Regions from separate parts of the Hydrogenophaga sp. RAC07 genome, predicted to be linked through region 1. Evidence: riboswitches for the same ligand, from Rfam matches in the RefSeq annotation. Region 1 holds a riboswitch; the other holds the start of a gene.

What was found. A riboswitch is a leader RNA that binds a small molecule or an ion and turns the genes downstream of it on or off. The one in region 1 is predicted to bind S-adenosylhomocysteine.
Region 2: another riboswitch for S-adenosylhomocysteine. It lies ahead of ahcY (adenosylhomocysteinase); the one in region 1 lies ahead of metH (methionine synthase).

The regions. Positions count from the first base shown of each region.
Region 1 covers NZ_CP016449.1:4,075,478-4,082,861, reverse strand. The annotation lists gene BSY239_RS19015 (DoxX family protein) at 1-198, opposite strand, end outside; gene metH (methionine synthase) at 285-3,032, opposite strand; S-adenosyl-L-homocysteine riboswitch at 3,064-3,161, opposite strand; gene BSY239_RS19005 (Fic family protein) at 3,204-4,259, opposite strand; gene BSY239_RS19000 (sigma-54-dependent Fis family transcriptional regulator) at 4,424-6,019, shown strand; gene BSY239_RS18995 (hypothetical protein) at 6,109-6,327, shown strand; gene BSY239_RS22535 (P-loop ATPase, Sll1717 family) at 6,487-7,384, opposite strand, start outside.
Region 2 covers NZ_CP016449.1:3,796,094-3,803,477, forward strand. The annotation lists gene metF (methylenetetrahydrofolate reductase [NAD(P)H]) at 1-726, opposite strand, end outside; gene BSY239_RS17690 (TlyA family RNA methyltransferase) at 769-1,536, opposite strand; gene ahcY (adenosylhomocysteinase) at 1,542-2,975, opposite strand; S-adenosyl-L-homocysteine riboswitch at 3,039-3,127, opposite strand; gene BSY239_RS17700 (HAD-IIB family hydrolase) at 3,228-4,040, shown strand; gene BSY239_RS17705 (MFS transporter) at 4,037-5,311, shown strand; gene BSY239_RS17710 (hypothetical protein) at 5,369-5,752, shown strand; gene BSY239_RS17715 (hypothetical protein) at 5,753-6,073, opposite strand; gene BSY239_RS17720 (SMP-30/gluconolactonase/LRE family protein) at 6,175-7,077, shown strand; gene uvrA (excinuclease ABC subunit UvrA) at 7,078-7,384, opposite strand, start outside.

The DNA of each region.
Region 1 (7,384 bases):
CGGGGCGATCAGTTCGCCCAGGTACACGCCGTAGGCCAGTGCGCCGGGCAGGCCCTTGGCCACCAGCATGCCCTCAATGCCGCCCACGCCGCCGGTCACCTTGGCCCAGCCGTGAAAGATCATGAGGATGGCGAGCGTCCAGCGCAGCAGGATCACGCCCAAGCGGGGTTGGTTGAAGAGGTTGTTGATCGCGTTCATGTGTTCAATGTCGGTTGAAGTGAAGAAAGGTTCCCGAAAACTGACCCACAGGGCGGTGTTCGGTTCCAGGCAGGGTTGAAACAAGCTTAAAGATTCGGCGCCAGCCAGCGCTGCAGCTCTTTCTCGGCCACCGCGCTGCGCTGCGCCAGATCGGCCACCTGATCCTCGCCGATCTTGCCTACGTTGAAATAGGCGCTCTCAGGGTGGCTCAGGTAGAAGCCGCTCACGCTGGCCGCCGGCAGCATGGCCAGGCTTTCGGTCAGGCCCATGCCGATGTCTTCGCACTGCAGCAGTTCGAACATCGGGCGCTTGACCGAGTGGTCCGGGCAGGCGGGGTAACCAGGCGCCGGGCGGATGCCCTGGTACTTCTCCTTGATCAGGTCTTCGTTGCTCAGCGCCTCGTCGGCCGCGTAGCCCCAGAGGTCGGTGCGCACGCGGTGGTGCATGCACTCGGCCAGGCCTTCGGCCAGGCGGTCGGCCAGGGCCTTGAGCATGATGGCGGAGTAGTCGTCGTGGTCGTCGATGAACAGCTTCTCTTTCTTCTCCACGCCCAGGCCGGCGGTGACGGCGAACACGCCCACGTAGTCGTCGGCCACGCCCTTGGGCGCCACGAAGTCGGCCAGGCACCGGCTCGGCCGCATCACGCCGTCCACCTCGAAGCGTTCGGTCTGCTGGCGCAGGCCGTGCCAGGTGAGCGCCACCTCGCGGCGGCTCTCGTCGGTGTAGAGCTCGATGTCGTCGTCGTTCACGCTGTTGGCCGGGTACAGGCCCACCACCGCGCTGGCGCTGAGCCAGCGGCCTTCAATCAGGCGCTGCAGCATGCGCTTGCCGTCGCTGAACACGCGCCGCGCTTCTTCGCCCACCACCTCGTCTTTCAGGATCTCGGGGAAGGGGCCGGCGAGGTCCCAGGTCTGGAAGAAGGGCGCCCAGTCGATGTACTTCACGATCTCGTTCAGATCGAAGTTCTTGAACACGCGCTTGCCGATGAAGCGCGGCTTCTTCGGCTCAAAAGCGCGCCAGTCGATGGGCGTCTTGTTGGCGCGCGCCTTGGCCAGCGGCCACAGCGGCACCTGCTTCTTGTTCGCGTGCTGGGTGCGCACCTTGTCGTAGTCGGCGTTGAGATCGGCGATGTACTGCGCCGCCTGGTCCGACAACAGCCCCTGCGCCACGCCCACGCTGCGCGAGGCATCAGGCACATAGACCACCGGGCCGCTGTAGTGCGGCGCGATCTTCACCGCGGTGTGCACGCGGCTGCAGGTGGCGCCGCCGATCAGCAGCGGAATCTGCTTCTCGCGGAAATGCGCGTCCTTCTCCATCTCGCCGGCCACGTACTGCATCTCTTCCAGGCTGGGTGTGATCAGGCCCGAGAGGCCCACGATGTCGGCACCCTCGGCCTTGGCCATGGCCAGAATCTCGTGGCAGGGCACCATCACGCCCATGTTCACCACCTCGAAGTTGTTGCACTGCAGGACCACGGTGACGATGTTCTTGCCGATGTCGTGCACGTCGCCCTTCACCGTGGCGATCACGATCTTGCCCTTGGGCTTCACGTCTTCGCCGGCCGCCACCTGGGCCAGTTTCTCGGCCTCGATGTAAGGCAGCAGGTGGGCCACCGCCTGTTTCATCACGCGTGCGCTCTTCACCACCTGCGGCAAGAACATCTTGCCCTGGCCAAACAGGTCGCCCACCACGTTCATGCCGTCCATGAGCGGGCCTTCGATCACGTTGAGCGGGCGCCCGCCCCCAGCCTCGATCTCGCGCCACATTTCTTCGGTGTCTTCGCTGATGAAGTCGTTCATGCCGCGCACCAGCGCGTGGCTCAGGCGTTCGCGGATCGGCAGCGCGCGCCACTCGTTCTTCTTGCTGTCGTCCTTGGCCGCGCCCTTGGCGTTTTCGGCCACCTCCACCAGGCGTTCGCCGGCGTCAGGGCGGCGGTTCAGCACCACGTCTTCCACCCGTTCGCGCAGCTCGGGTTCGAGCTCGTCGTACACGCCCACCATGCCGGCGTTGACGATGCCCATGTCCATGCCGGCCTTGATCGCGTGGTACAGGAACACGGTGTGGATCGCCTCGCGCACCGGGTCGTTGCCGCGGAAACTGAACGACACGTTGGACACGCCGCCGCTCACCTTGGCGCCCGGCAGGTTCTGCTTGATCCAGCGCGTGGCGTTGATGAAGTCGACCGCGTAGTTGTTGTGCTCTTCAATGCCGGTGGCAATGGCGAAGATGTTGGGGTCGAAGATGATGTCTTCTGGCGGAAAGCCCACCTCGTCCACCAGGATGCGGTAGGCCCGTTCGCAGATCTCGACCTTGCGCTCGTAGGTGTCGGCCTGGCCTTTTTCGTCAAACGCCATCACCACGGCGGCCGCGCCGTAGCGCTTGACCAGCCGCGCCTGGCGCTTGAACTCGTCCACGCCTTCTTTCATGCTGATGGAGTTCACCACGCCCTTGCCCTGCACACAGCGCAGGCCGGCCTCGATCACCTCCCACTTGGAGCTGTCCACCATCACCGGCACGCGCGCGATGTCGGGTTCGCCCGCGATCAGGTTGAGGAACTTCACCATGGCGGCCTTGCTGTCGAGCATGGCCTCGTCCATGTTCACGTCGATGATCTGGGCGCCGTTTTCCACCTGCTGGCGCGCAACAGCCAGCGCCTGCTCGTACTCGCCGTTCAGGATCATGCGGGCGAAGGCCTTGGAGCCGGTGACGTTGGTGCGCTCGCCCACGTTCACAAACAGGCTGTCGGCGCCAATGCGCAGCGGCTCCAGGCCGGAGAGCAGCATGGGCGGCACGGAAACGGGGGAAGACGGGGAAACGGAGGCAGATGCAGACATGGGGCTCACCAAGGCGGTTCTTCAGACAACAGACTGGTGAGCGCCGTTTTGGGCCTGTTCATGCCCACTCAAGCCTGACGCACACGCAAACCCTTGGGGGCCGGTGGCGCTGCAGCGCTCCTTGAGAGGGTTGGATTTTAGCTGCTGGTGCTGCGCAGGCCAGAGATGACCTCAGCGGGCGGCCTGATGTTGCGCCAGCAAGATGCCATTGAGTGCCGTGTTCACGTAGTAATTGCTGCGGCCCACTTTCTGTTTGCCGAGGAAGCCTCCGTCCACCAGCGCCTCCAGGTACTTGGTGGCCGTCAACCGCGACACCTGCAGATCGCGCTGCACGAACTCGATCTTGGTGTACGGGTGCATGAACAGGTTGTTGATCAGGTCCTGGCTGTAGAACTTGTAGCCGCTGCGGATGCGGTGCTTGTAGTCGAACAGGGCCGCCTTGATCGCCTGCACGGTCGTCACCGTCTGGCGGGCCGTGATCTCCACCGCTTGCAGCATGTAGAGCACCCAGTCTTCCCAGGTGTCGTTGTCGCGGACCGTCTGCAACAGGCGGTAGTAGTCGGCTTTGGTCTGCACGATGTGGCTGCTCAGGTACAGCACCGGAATCTCCAGCAGGCCTTCTTTCACCAGATACAACACGTTGAGGATGCGCCCTGTGCGGCCGTTGCCGTCGTAGAACGGGTGAATGCTCTCGAACTGGTGGTGCATCAGCGCCATCTTGATCAGCGGATCGGCCGAGAACAGCGCGTCGTCATTCATGAACCGCTCCAGGCCGCTCATCAGAGCCACGATCTCGGCCGGGTCTTGCGGCGGCGTGTAGACCGTCTGGCCCCCGCCGTCTTTGAGAGCCGTGCCCGGCAGTTTGCGAAAGCCCGCGTTGTTGCGCTCCAGTTCAGCCTGAATGCCCACGATGTGGTTGGCCGAGAGCAGCCCGCTGGTGCGCACCTGATCGAAGCCGAAGCGCAGCGCCTGCCGGTAGCGCAGCACTTCCTTGGTGGCCGGGTCGGCAAAGGCGTCGGGGTGTACATCGCCCTTGAACAGCTCGTCGTGCGTGGTAACGATGTTCTCGATCTCCGAACTGTCCTTGGCTTCCTGGAGACCCAGGGTGTTGATGAGGATGCCTTGGTAGGGAATCGACGCGGCCAAGCCTTTGAGCTCGGCCAGTTGCCGGCTGCTGCTGGCCAGTTTTTTCAGGATGGCTGGCGTGTCAAAGCGAGCCGGGTCCAAGTGTTCAAGGGGCTTCAGAGTTGACATCGTGGTTGGCGAGGCCTTTTATTTGTATAAAAAATTGAATTTTCTATGCATGTTAAACACCACGTGTATAGAAAACCAAGCTTTTTCATCGCAGGGCCAAGCCGCAGCCGTGGTGCGATGTTTGCTTGACCTTCCCCATGCCCCACCGCACCGACCCCGACCACACCGGCACCGACTGGCACGCCCAGGAGCTGCTGCTCATGCGCGAGGTGATGAAGCTGGTGGGCCGCAGCCTGGCGCCGGCCTTTGTGTTGCGCGAGATGCTGCACCTGATGAGCGAGCTGCTCGGCCTGAACCGGGGCCGCATGGTGCTGGCCGACGAAGGCGTCCCCGGCCAGACCCGGGACCAGCGCACCGCCTCCATCCGCCACGCCTACGGCCTCACCGCCGGGCAGGTGGCCAGCGGCGTGTACCGCTGGGGAGAGGGCATCACCGGGCGGGTGCTGCAGACCGGCCTGCCCGCCATCGTGCAGGACGTGGACGCCGAGCCGCTTTTTTTGTTTCGCTGCGTGCCGCGCAGCCAGCTGCCGCCGCAGACGGTGGCCTTCATCGCGCTGCCCATCGAGGTGAACGGCGCCACCATCGGTGTGCTGGCCTGCCACCGCATCCGCAGCCGCCAGCGCCATCTGAACGACGACCTGGCCGTGCTGCGCATTTTGGCCACGCTGGCCGGGCGGCTGCTGCAGCTGGAACAGCTGGTGGCCGAAGAAACCCGCCAGCTCGAAGAGCGCAACGCCGCCCTGGCCCGCGCGCTCGACACCAGCACCGCGCGCTACGGACTCATTGGCCGCTCACCCGCGCTCTTGCAGGCCCTGGGCGAGCTGGAGCGGGTGTCGCAGTCGCAGGCCACGGTGCTGCTGCTGGGCGAGTCGGGCACCGGCAAGGAGCTGTTTGCCCGGGCCGTGCACCTGGCCAGCGGCCGGCACGACCAGCCCTTCATCAAGGTGAACTGCTCGGCCATCCCCGACACCTTGTTCGAGTCCGAACTGTTCGGCTACGAGCGCGGCGCCTTCACCGGCGCCAACACCGCGCGCGCCGGCTGGTTTGAGCAGGCCAACGGCGGCACCATTTTTCTGGACGAGATCGGCGAACTGCCGCTGGCCATGCAGAGCAAGCTGCTGCGCACCCTGCAAGAAGGCACGCTGGTGCGCCTGGGCGGCACGCGCGAGCAAAAGGTGAATGTGCGCCTGGTGGCCGCCACCAACCGCGACCTCGCGCGCGACGTGCAGGCCGGGCAGTTCCGGCAAGACCTGTATTACCGGCTCAACGTGATCCCGATCCGCCTGCCCAGCCTGCGCGAGCGGCGCGAAGACATCCGCGCGCTGGCCCTGCATTTTGTGAACCGCGCCAACCAGGCCCACGAACGCAACGTGCACCTGGCGCCCGAGGCCATGGCGCGACTGGAAGCGCACGACTGGCCCGGCAACATCCGCGAACTCGGCAACCTCATCGAACGCCTGGTGCTGCTCACCGACCACCCCCGCGTGACCGCCGTGGCGCTGGAGCGTTTCATGCCCGAGTCGCTCACGCCGCTGCCCGCCACCGAGCCCCCACCCGCGCTGCCCCTGCCCGCCGGCAACGTGCGCGATTACCAGAGCGCCCGCTCCCACAGCCCGCAGGCCCTGCAAGACGCCCTGCAGCGCCACCAGGGCAACCAGACCCAGGCCGCCCAAAGCCTGGGCCTCACGCTGCGGCAGTTCAGCTACCGGCTGCGCAAGGCCGGGCTGCGCTGAAGGGTGGGGTTGAACCGTGGAACGGACAGCCGGCGTAACGGATGTGTGACAGCATCGACGCCATTGACCCCGATTTGCGAGAAGCCGCCATGAAAACCATCGACGAAATGCTGAACCTGGCCCTGCTGACCCCCGACGAGCACCAGCAGATCAGCAGCTGGATCGCCCAGGCCGACACCCCCGACGAGATCCTGAAGATGCCGCCCCTGCTGTGGCGCGCGGTGGAGCGGGCGAGTGCGGTGATGGGGATTGACGAGGATTTGCTGCGGCCACCGGCGCTGGACGCGGACGATTTCGTCAGCCGATAGCCGCGCAGACAGGTTGCGCACATTTTCGTCGGTTAGGTTGATCGGGAAGATCCGTCTCTCATCGCTCAGGAGCGGTCTTGCTCAGATCGAAATCAGCCGGTTAACATCTAAAAAAAGAAGCTTGCTTCAGATATCTGGGGTAAGTGCTCCTGTTTCAGTTCAACCCTTTGGGCCACCAATTTGCCTCGCGGGCGTCAGCTTCGCCAATTGAGCTTGTTTGACACCGATTAGATATGTTCGAAATGCAGGATGAATCTCCCATCGTGCTCCCTGCATAAAGTTCCAGTTTGCAAGCTTAACGAAATTAGAGTCATCATGGAAAAGGATATGACGGAAGCCTCGTGGCATGGTGTTGTCAACTACACGTGGATTAAGGAAGCCTGTTTCGTGTAGGAGGCGCAATATCGCTACTGCATCATCATCAACATCTGGGCGAAGCTGAGCTCCGCGGATTTGTATTGATGCAATGCTTGGAACGGTCAGCAGGTGTCGTCGCAATTTTTCAAAGTCAGATTCAAAATCAGAATCGGCGAAAGTGTTGATGATCTCGCGAATGTTCTTGCAATCCAGTGAGAATTCATTGACTACATCATCGACTCTCTCCGAAGAGTAAACTCGCATTGCCATCCCTGCTTCATCGCTCCCAATTAAAGAAGTATTTCTTTGCTTGGCCGCGCCATACATATTTTTGATGAGCTGGATGGCATCCCTCGGGCGTTCGCGAGCCGACTTCGCAATAAATGAGTCCCACGACCGGCGCTCATCACTCGACGGCAATGTCATCGTGGCCCCATTAAAAAAGACTGTGTAAGGATCGACACGTGTTTTCCCGGCATCTTTCGCCGCACTTTCCAACCGCTTCCTTATGATGTTTTGCATAAGCTTATCGTCAGCCAAGAGGGGAATCACGAGTCCACGCATGTGATCGGTTTGATCTCTTTGACCTTGACTCTCACTGGTGAGCCGAGTCCACACGCTTGATCTAAGACTGACAATCGCCCTGACGGCGCTGCATTCCCCTGTCAGGCGCCTCACCGCCAACAGAAGCGCCCAAATC
Region 2 (7,384 bases), 280 kb from region 1:
GTCGGTCACCACGTCCAGGCCGAAGGCCTTGATGGAGGCCGTGTCGTCACCAAAGGCCTGCAGGCGCAAGCGGATCCAGCGCGGGATCTCGGCGCCACTGGCGTCCGAGAAGCGCATGAGCTGCGTGGAGCTGGTGATGGGCATGATGCCGGGCACCACCGGCACGTCGGCGCCCAGTTTGTAGGCGTCGTCCACGAAGCGGAAATAGGCGTCGCTGTTGTAGAAGTACTGGGTGATGGCCGAGTGGGCGCCCGCACGGACTTTGGTCACATAGGCCTGCAAATCCGATTCGGGCGATTTCGCCTGCGGGTGCACCTCCGGATACGCCGCCACCTCGATGTGGAAGTCATCACCCGTTTCGCTGCGGATGAAGGCCACGAGGTCACTCGCGTAATGGAACTCACCGCCGGCGCCGTAGCCGCTGGGCAGATCACCGCGCAGCGCCACCAGGCGCTTCACACCCATGGCCTTGAGCGTGGCGAGCTGTTCGCGCACAGACGTCTTGGTGGCGCCGATGCACGAGAAGTGCGAGGCCGCCGGCACCGACTCGGCGAGGATGTCGCGCACCGTGTTGAAGGTGCCTTCCTGCGTGGAACCACCGGCGCCGTAGGTGACCGAGCAGAACTCGGGCTTCAGGGGATACAGCTGCTGGCGCACCGCGCGCAGCTTCTCCACGCCTTCGGGCGTCTTGGGCGGGAAAAATTCAAAACTCACGGGCAGGCCCATGGGATTCTCCAAAGATGGGGGAGTTGGCCCAGCCAGCGGCCCTCAGGCGGGCTGGCGGGCGAACACCAGAAATTCGCGGTTGCCGTCACCCCCGGTGATCGGGCTTTCAAAATAATCCAGCAGCACCAGGCCGCCGTCTTTCACCACCTGCTCGATGCGCTCACGCACCAGCGGGTAGCTCGCGTCGCTCTTGACCAGGCCGCCCTTGCCGATGTGCTCGGGCTGCAACTCGAACTGCGGCTTGACCAGCATGAGCACATGCCCGCCCGGTTTGAGCAAGGGCACGAGCGCCGGCCACACCAGAGTCTGCGAGATGAAGGACAAGTCGCCCACGATGAGGTCGAACGGTGCAGCGGCCGATTCGCCGCCCGCATCCGTCAACGCATCGGCCGTGAGGTCGCGCGCATTGCAGCGTTCGATGCAGACCACGCGCGCGTCACCGCGCAGGCGCGGGTGCAACTGGCCCTGGCCCACGTCCACGCCCACCACCTGCTGAGCGCCGCGCTGCAGCAGGCAGTCGGTGAAACCACCGCTGCTCTGGCCCACATCAAGACAGCGCAGACCCCGGACATCGAAAGCCACGCGTTGCAAGGCGCCGTCAAGCTTGAGGCCGCCGCGCGAAACGAACCGCGTCTCCGCGTTGTCCACCGCCTGCAGCTCCACCGTCTCGCGCAGCTCCTGGCCATTCTTCGAGATGGTTGTCCAGTCGCCCGGCAGCAGCCGCCAGCGCACGCCCGATGCGATCAGGCGTTGCGCTTGCGACTTGGACGCCGCCAGCCCGCGCTCGACGAGCAGTTGGTCTGCCCGCATGCGGATCAGTAGCGGTACGTGTCGGCTTTGTACGGGCCGGCTTTGCTCACACCGATGTAGGCCGCCTGCTCGTCGCTCAGTTCGGTCAGCATGGCGCCGACTTTCTTCAGGTGCAGACGCGCGACCTTCTCATCCAGGTGCTTGGGCAGCACATAGACCTTGCCGGCCTCGTACTGGTCCTGCTTCGTGAACAGCTCGATCTGCGCGATGGTCTGGTTGGCGAAGCTCGACGACATCACGAAGCTGGGGTGGCCAGTGGCGCAACCCAGGTTCACCAGGCGGCCCTTGGCCAGCAGGGTGATCTTCTTGCCGTCGGGGAATGTGATGTGGTCGACCTGGGGCTTGATCTCGTCCCACTCGCACTTCTCGAGCGCAGCCACGTCGATCTCGTTGTCGAAGTGACCGATGTTGCAGACGATGGCTTCGTCTTTCATGGCGGCCATGTGCTCGTAGCGGATCACGTTCTTGTTGCCGGTGGCGGACACGAAGATGTCGCACTTGTCGGCAGCGTATTCCATGGTCACGACCTTGAAGCCTTCCATCGCGGCCTGCAAGGCGTTGATGGGGTCGATCTCGGTCACCCACACCTGGGCGCTCAGGGCGCGCAGGGCCTGGGCCGAGCCCTTGCCCACGTCGCCGTAGCCAGCGACCACACAAACCTTGCCGGCGATCATCACGTCGGTGGCGCGCTTGATGGAGTCGACCAGCGACTCGCGGCAGCCATACAGGTTGTCGAACTTGCTCTTGGTCACGCTGTCGTTGACGTTGATCGCGCGGAACTGCAGCGTGCCCTTGGCGGACATCTCGTTGAGGCGCAGCACGCCGGTGGTGGTCTCTTCGGTCACGCCGATGATCTGGGCCGCCTTGCGGGTGTACCAGGTCTTGTCCACGGCCAGCTTGGCCTTGATGGCGTTGTACAGGCAGATCTCTTCTTCGCTCTGTGGGTTGTTCAGAACGGAGGCGTCTTTCTCGGCGCGCTGACCCAGGTGCATGAGCAAGGTGGCGTCGCCGCCGTCGTCCAGGATCATGTTGGGGCCTTCGCCTTCGGTGCCAGCGGCGCCGAATTCAAAGATGCGGTGGGTGAAGTCCCAGTACTCGTCGAGCGACTCGCCCTTGTGCGCGAACACCGGCGTGCCGTTGGCCACCAGCGCAGCGGCAGCGTGGTCCTGCGTGGAGAAGATGTTGCACGACGCCCAGCGCACGCTGGCACCCAGCGCCTGCAGGGTCTCGACCAGCACGGCGGTCTGGATCGTCATGTGGATGCTGCCGGTGATGCGCGCGCCCTTGAGCGGCTGCGCCTTGGCAAACTCTTCGCGGATGGCCATCAGGCCGGGCATTTCCGTTTCGGCGATCTTGACTTCCTTGCGGCCCCAGTCGGCCAGGGCAATGTCGGCGATCGCGCAATCGGTGAAGGTGGGGTTGTTCAGACGGGCATTCATGGTTCGCTCCAGTGAGGATGGATAAACCACATCGACGGGCGAAAAAAAGCTCATCGCACGGGATGTGGATGAGCGTCGTTGCATGGATGGTCCGAGCCTCACGCCTCGCCGCTGACTGGGTCAGTGGGGGCGCTGCAACGCTCCTCGGATGCGGGATTTTAGCCCAGCATGTCCCCGGGCGGGTGTTTGTGGGGTCTCCATCCCGGACTTCCAACACGTTCATGAGAAAGCCTGTGCGACACTGCCGGCCCCATGCCAAGCCTCCCCACCCCCTCCCCGCTCGCCCTGTGGCCCACCTCGGAGCGCAGCCGAATCCACGGGGTGTTGACCGACATCGACGACACCCTGACGACCGACGGCGCGATCACGCCCGACGCGCTGGACGCCCTGTACCGCCTGCGCGCCGCCGGTCTGCCGGTGCTGGCCATCACCGGACGGCCGGCCGGCTGGAGCGAGGCCTTTGCCCTGGCCTGGCCGGTGGACGCGATCGTGGCGGAAAACGGCGCCGTGGCGCTGTGGCGCGGGGACGGTGGGCAACTCTGCCGGGACTATTTGCTGGACCCGACCACACGAACCGACAACTTCGTCCGGCTCCAGGACACGGCACAGCGCGTGCTGCGCGAACTGCCACAAACCCGCCTGGCCACCGACAGCCCCGGGCGCGAGACCGACATCGCGATCGACCACAGCGAATTCGCGCACCTGAACGAAGCGGAGATCGAGCAGGTGGTGGCGCTCATGCGCCGTGACGGGCTGAATGCCACGGTGAGCTCGATCCACATCAACGGCTGGATCGGCGACCACGACAAGCTGGCCGGCGCGCGCTGGATCGTGCGCACGCGCCTGGGCCGCGACCTCGACGCCGAACTCGACCGCTGGGTCTACGTGGGCGACTCGACCAACGACGCGCGCATGTTCGGCCATTTCCAGCACAGCGTGGGCGTGGCCAACGTGGCGCGCTTCTGGGCCGCGCTCAGCCACCACCCGCGCTTTGTGGCGCAGGGCGAACGCGGCGCGGGTTTTGCCGAGGTGGCCAACGCGGTGCTCTCGGCCAGACCGTCATGACCGAACACCCGCTGCCCCCGCAGCACAGCCGGGCCCTCACGGGCGCAGCGCCGCCCGCGCTTGTGCCGGCACAGGCCCGGCTCGGGCTGGTGGCCATTTTCGGCTCCACCTTCTTCCAGCTGGTGGGTTACTTCATGCTCATGCCACTGCTGCTGCTGCGGCTCAAGGGCGACGGCGTGTCCACCGCGCTGGCGGGCGTGTTCGTGGCCACCGGCTGGCTCGGCGTCTTCGCCATGACGCCGTTCGCCTCGGCCATCACGCAGCGCCTGGGGCGTCGGCCTTCGCTCTGGCTCGCGGCCTTCGTGCCGGTGATCGCCATCACCGGCTTCCTGTTCAGCAACTCGCTGGTGCTGTGGTTCGTCTGCATCCTCATCGAAGGCATGGCCGCCGGGTTGCGCTGGGTGCTGGCTGAAGCGATCGTGGCCGAGTTTTCACCGCCCTCGCAGCGCGGACGCAACGTCGGCATTTTCGAGACCATGGTCGGCACCACCTTTGTGCTCGGCCCGCTGGTGCTGGCCTGGTTTGGCGCACAGAGCGATGCCGCGCTGTGGCTCGCGCTGGCGCTCACCGTGTTCGGCCTGGGCTGGAGCCTGCTCATCCCGCGCCTGCCGGCCGCCGCCGATGCGCACGACGCCAAGGTGGGCCTGTCGGGCGTGTGGCACGCGCTGCGCCTGCACCCGCTGATCATGACGGTGGGTTTTGTCGGCGGCTTCTTCGAAAGCGGCCTCACGTCCATCCTGCCGCTGTACGGCCTGGCGCTGGGACTGGGAGCCACCGCAGCAGCCCTGCTGGTCTCGGCCAGCGGCCTGGGCAGCGCCATCATGATGCTGCCCGCCGGCCTGCTGGCCGACCGGCTGGCCCACCACCCCGCGCAGCGCTGGGGCAACGCACGCGACACGCGCCTGAAGATCATGCGGCTGTGCGCCCTGATCACGCTGCTGGCCACCCTCGTCATCCCGTTTGTGGCCGGCACGCCCTGGCTGGCCGCGCCGGTGGCGTTTCTCTGGGGCGGGGCCGGCGGCAGCCTCTACACGCTGGCCATGATCGACATCGGCTCGCGCGAAGAAGGCATCACGCTGGTCAACAGCACCGCCGTGCTGGTCTTGTCGTACACGCTGGGTGGTGTGCTGGCGCCCGCACTCGGCGCCGCCGCGCTGCAGTGGGCGCCCACGGTGGGCTTCCCGGTGTTGCTGGTGGGGGTGGCCGGCCTGGGTTGGTGGTTGTTGAGACGCGCCGCAACGTCCCCATCTCCGGGAACCCCACCGGGTTAAGCTGCTCCCAAGGGTGCACGCCGCCCCCCTGCCACAAGCCCCGCGAAAGGACTCCCCATGGCCCTCCCCTGGCTGCTCGCCCTCAAAGTGATTCCCTGGGGCGACGTGATCGAACACGCGCCCAAGGTGCTCAACGCCGCCCGCAAGCTGATGGACCGGCAGAAGTCGCCCGAGGCCGCGCCCGCCAACGCCACGCCCATGGACCTGGTGGCGGACACACCACCCAGCCTGGGTGAGCTGCGCAACCGCCTGATCGAAGCGCGCCAGCTGATCGACCAGCAGGCACAAACGCAGAACCAGATGGCGCAGACCCTGGCTGAGTTGGCCGAGCAGAACGCGCGGCTCGTGGCGGCCGTGGAGTTGCTGCGTGTGCGCACGCGCGTGTTGATGGTCTTCATCGCCGCGCTGGCCATCGGCGCGATCGTGCTGTTCGTGCGCTGATCAGTCCCGTTCGCTCTTCAGTTGGGCGTCGCACCCCACACCGGCGGCAATCCAGCGCCCCGCCAGCTTCTGCAACACCGGCGCCGCCCAGCGCCAGCGCGGGCCCAGCACACCCGCCGCATCGGTGATGGCGCCGCAGCGGTAAACCGCCTGCACCGCGTCCCATCGCAAGGCATCACACGCCCCGCTGCGCTTGCGCGAGATCACCTGCCCCAGCGGGCACGGCTCGGCCAGACAGCACACCCCGCAACCGTTGCACGGCGCGCCCAGCGCGGGCTGCGGCGGGGCGGACGGGTGGATGTGGATGACCTGGTGCTGCACGGCGCGAGCGTAACGCAGGTGTCACCTGTGTGAGGGTCGCCGCTTGCACGGCACTGCCCTGCGGGTCTATGGTCATCGCTCAACAACACACAGGAGACAACATGGCCATCGATCCGCGTTTCTCGGTTCTCGTTTCGGGATACACCTTCCTGGAGAGCCCCCGCTGGCACAACAACCGCCTCTGGCTGTCGGACTTCTACACGCACCAGGTCGTTCGCGTGGACCTGCAGGGCCAGGTGGAGAATGTCGCCGATGTGCCTGGACAGCCTTCAGGCATGGGCTGGTTGCCCGACGGGCGCTTGCTGGTGGTGTCCATGCGCGATCGAAGGATCCTGCGGCAGGAGGCCGACGGCCGACTCGTCACCCACACCGACCTGTCTTCTGTGGCGGGGGGCCACGCCAACGACATGGTGGTTGACTCGCACGGTCGCGCATACGTCGGCAACTTCGGCTTCGACCTCATGGGTGGCGGCACACCGCAAGCGGCCACGCTGGCACGGGTGGACCCCGATGGTTCGGTGCGTGTCGTGGCGAACGATCTGTACTTTCCCAACGGCAGCATGATCACGCCCGATGAAAAGACACTCATTGTTGGCGAGACCATGGGCAACCGCATCTCGGCCTTCGACATTCAGGCCGACGGGGCCCTGGGTCCGCGCCGAGACTGGGCTTCGTTCGGCCCCTTGCCGACACTGACCGACATCGGCACGGTGCTGGGCAGTCTCAAGGCAGCGCCCGACGGCGCCACCCTGGACGCCGAGGGTGCTGTCTGGTTTGCCGATGCCATCGCCAACCGGGTGGTGCGCATGGCGCCCGGCGGCGAAATCCTGGAGAGCATCTCCACCGGCGCCCTCGGCGCCTTCGCCTGCACGCTTGGTGGCCCGGACGGACGCACGCTGTTCATCTGCGTGGCGCCCGACTTCAACGAACACGCCCGCCAGCAGGCGCGCGAAGCGTCGGTGTGGACCACCGAGGTGAGCGTGCCCGGCGCCGGGCGACCCTGATCAGCGCGCCAGCACCGGCCCCAGCACGCGCCCGGTGTGCGTGTCCAGGCGCACCACCTCGTCGGGCGGTGCGGCGGCCACGATGAGGCCACCGCCGCCCCCACCCTCGGGGCCGAGGTCGATGATCCAGTCGGCTTCGGCCATCACGTCCAGGTCGTGCTCGATCACCACCACGCTGTGGCCGCCGTCCACCAGGCGGTGCAACACACGGATGAGCTTTTCCACGTCTGCCATGTGCAGGCCCACCGTGGGTTCGTCCAGCACGTACAACGTGTGCGGCGGCTTCTGGCCGCGGCGCGTGATGTCG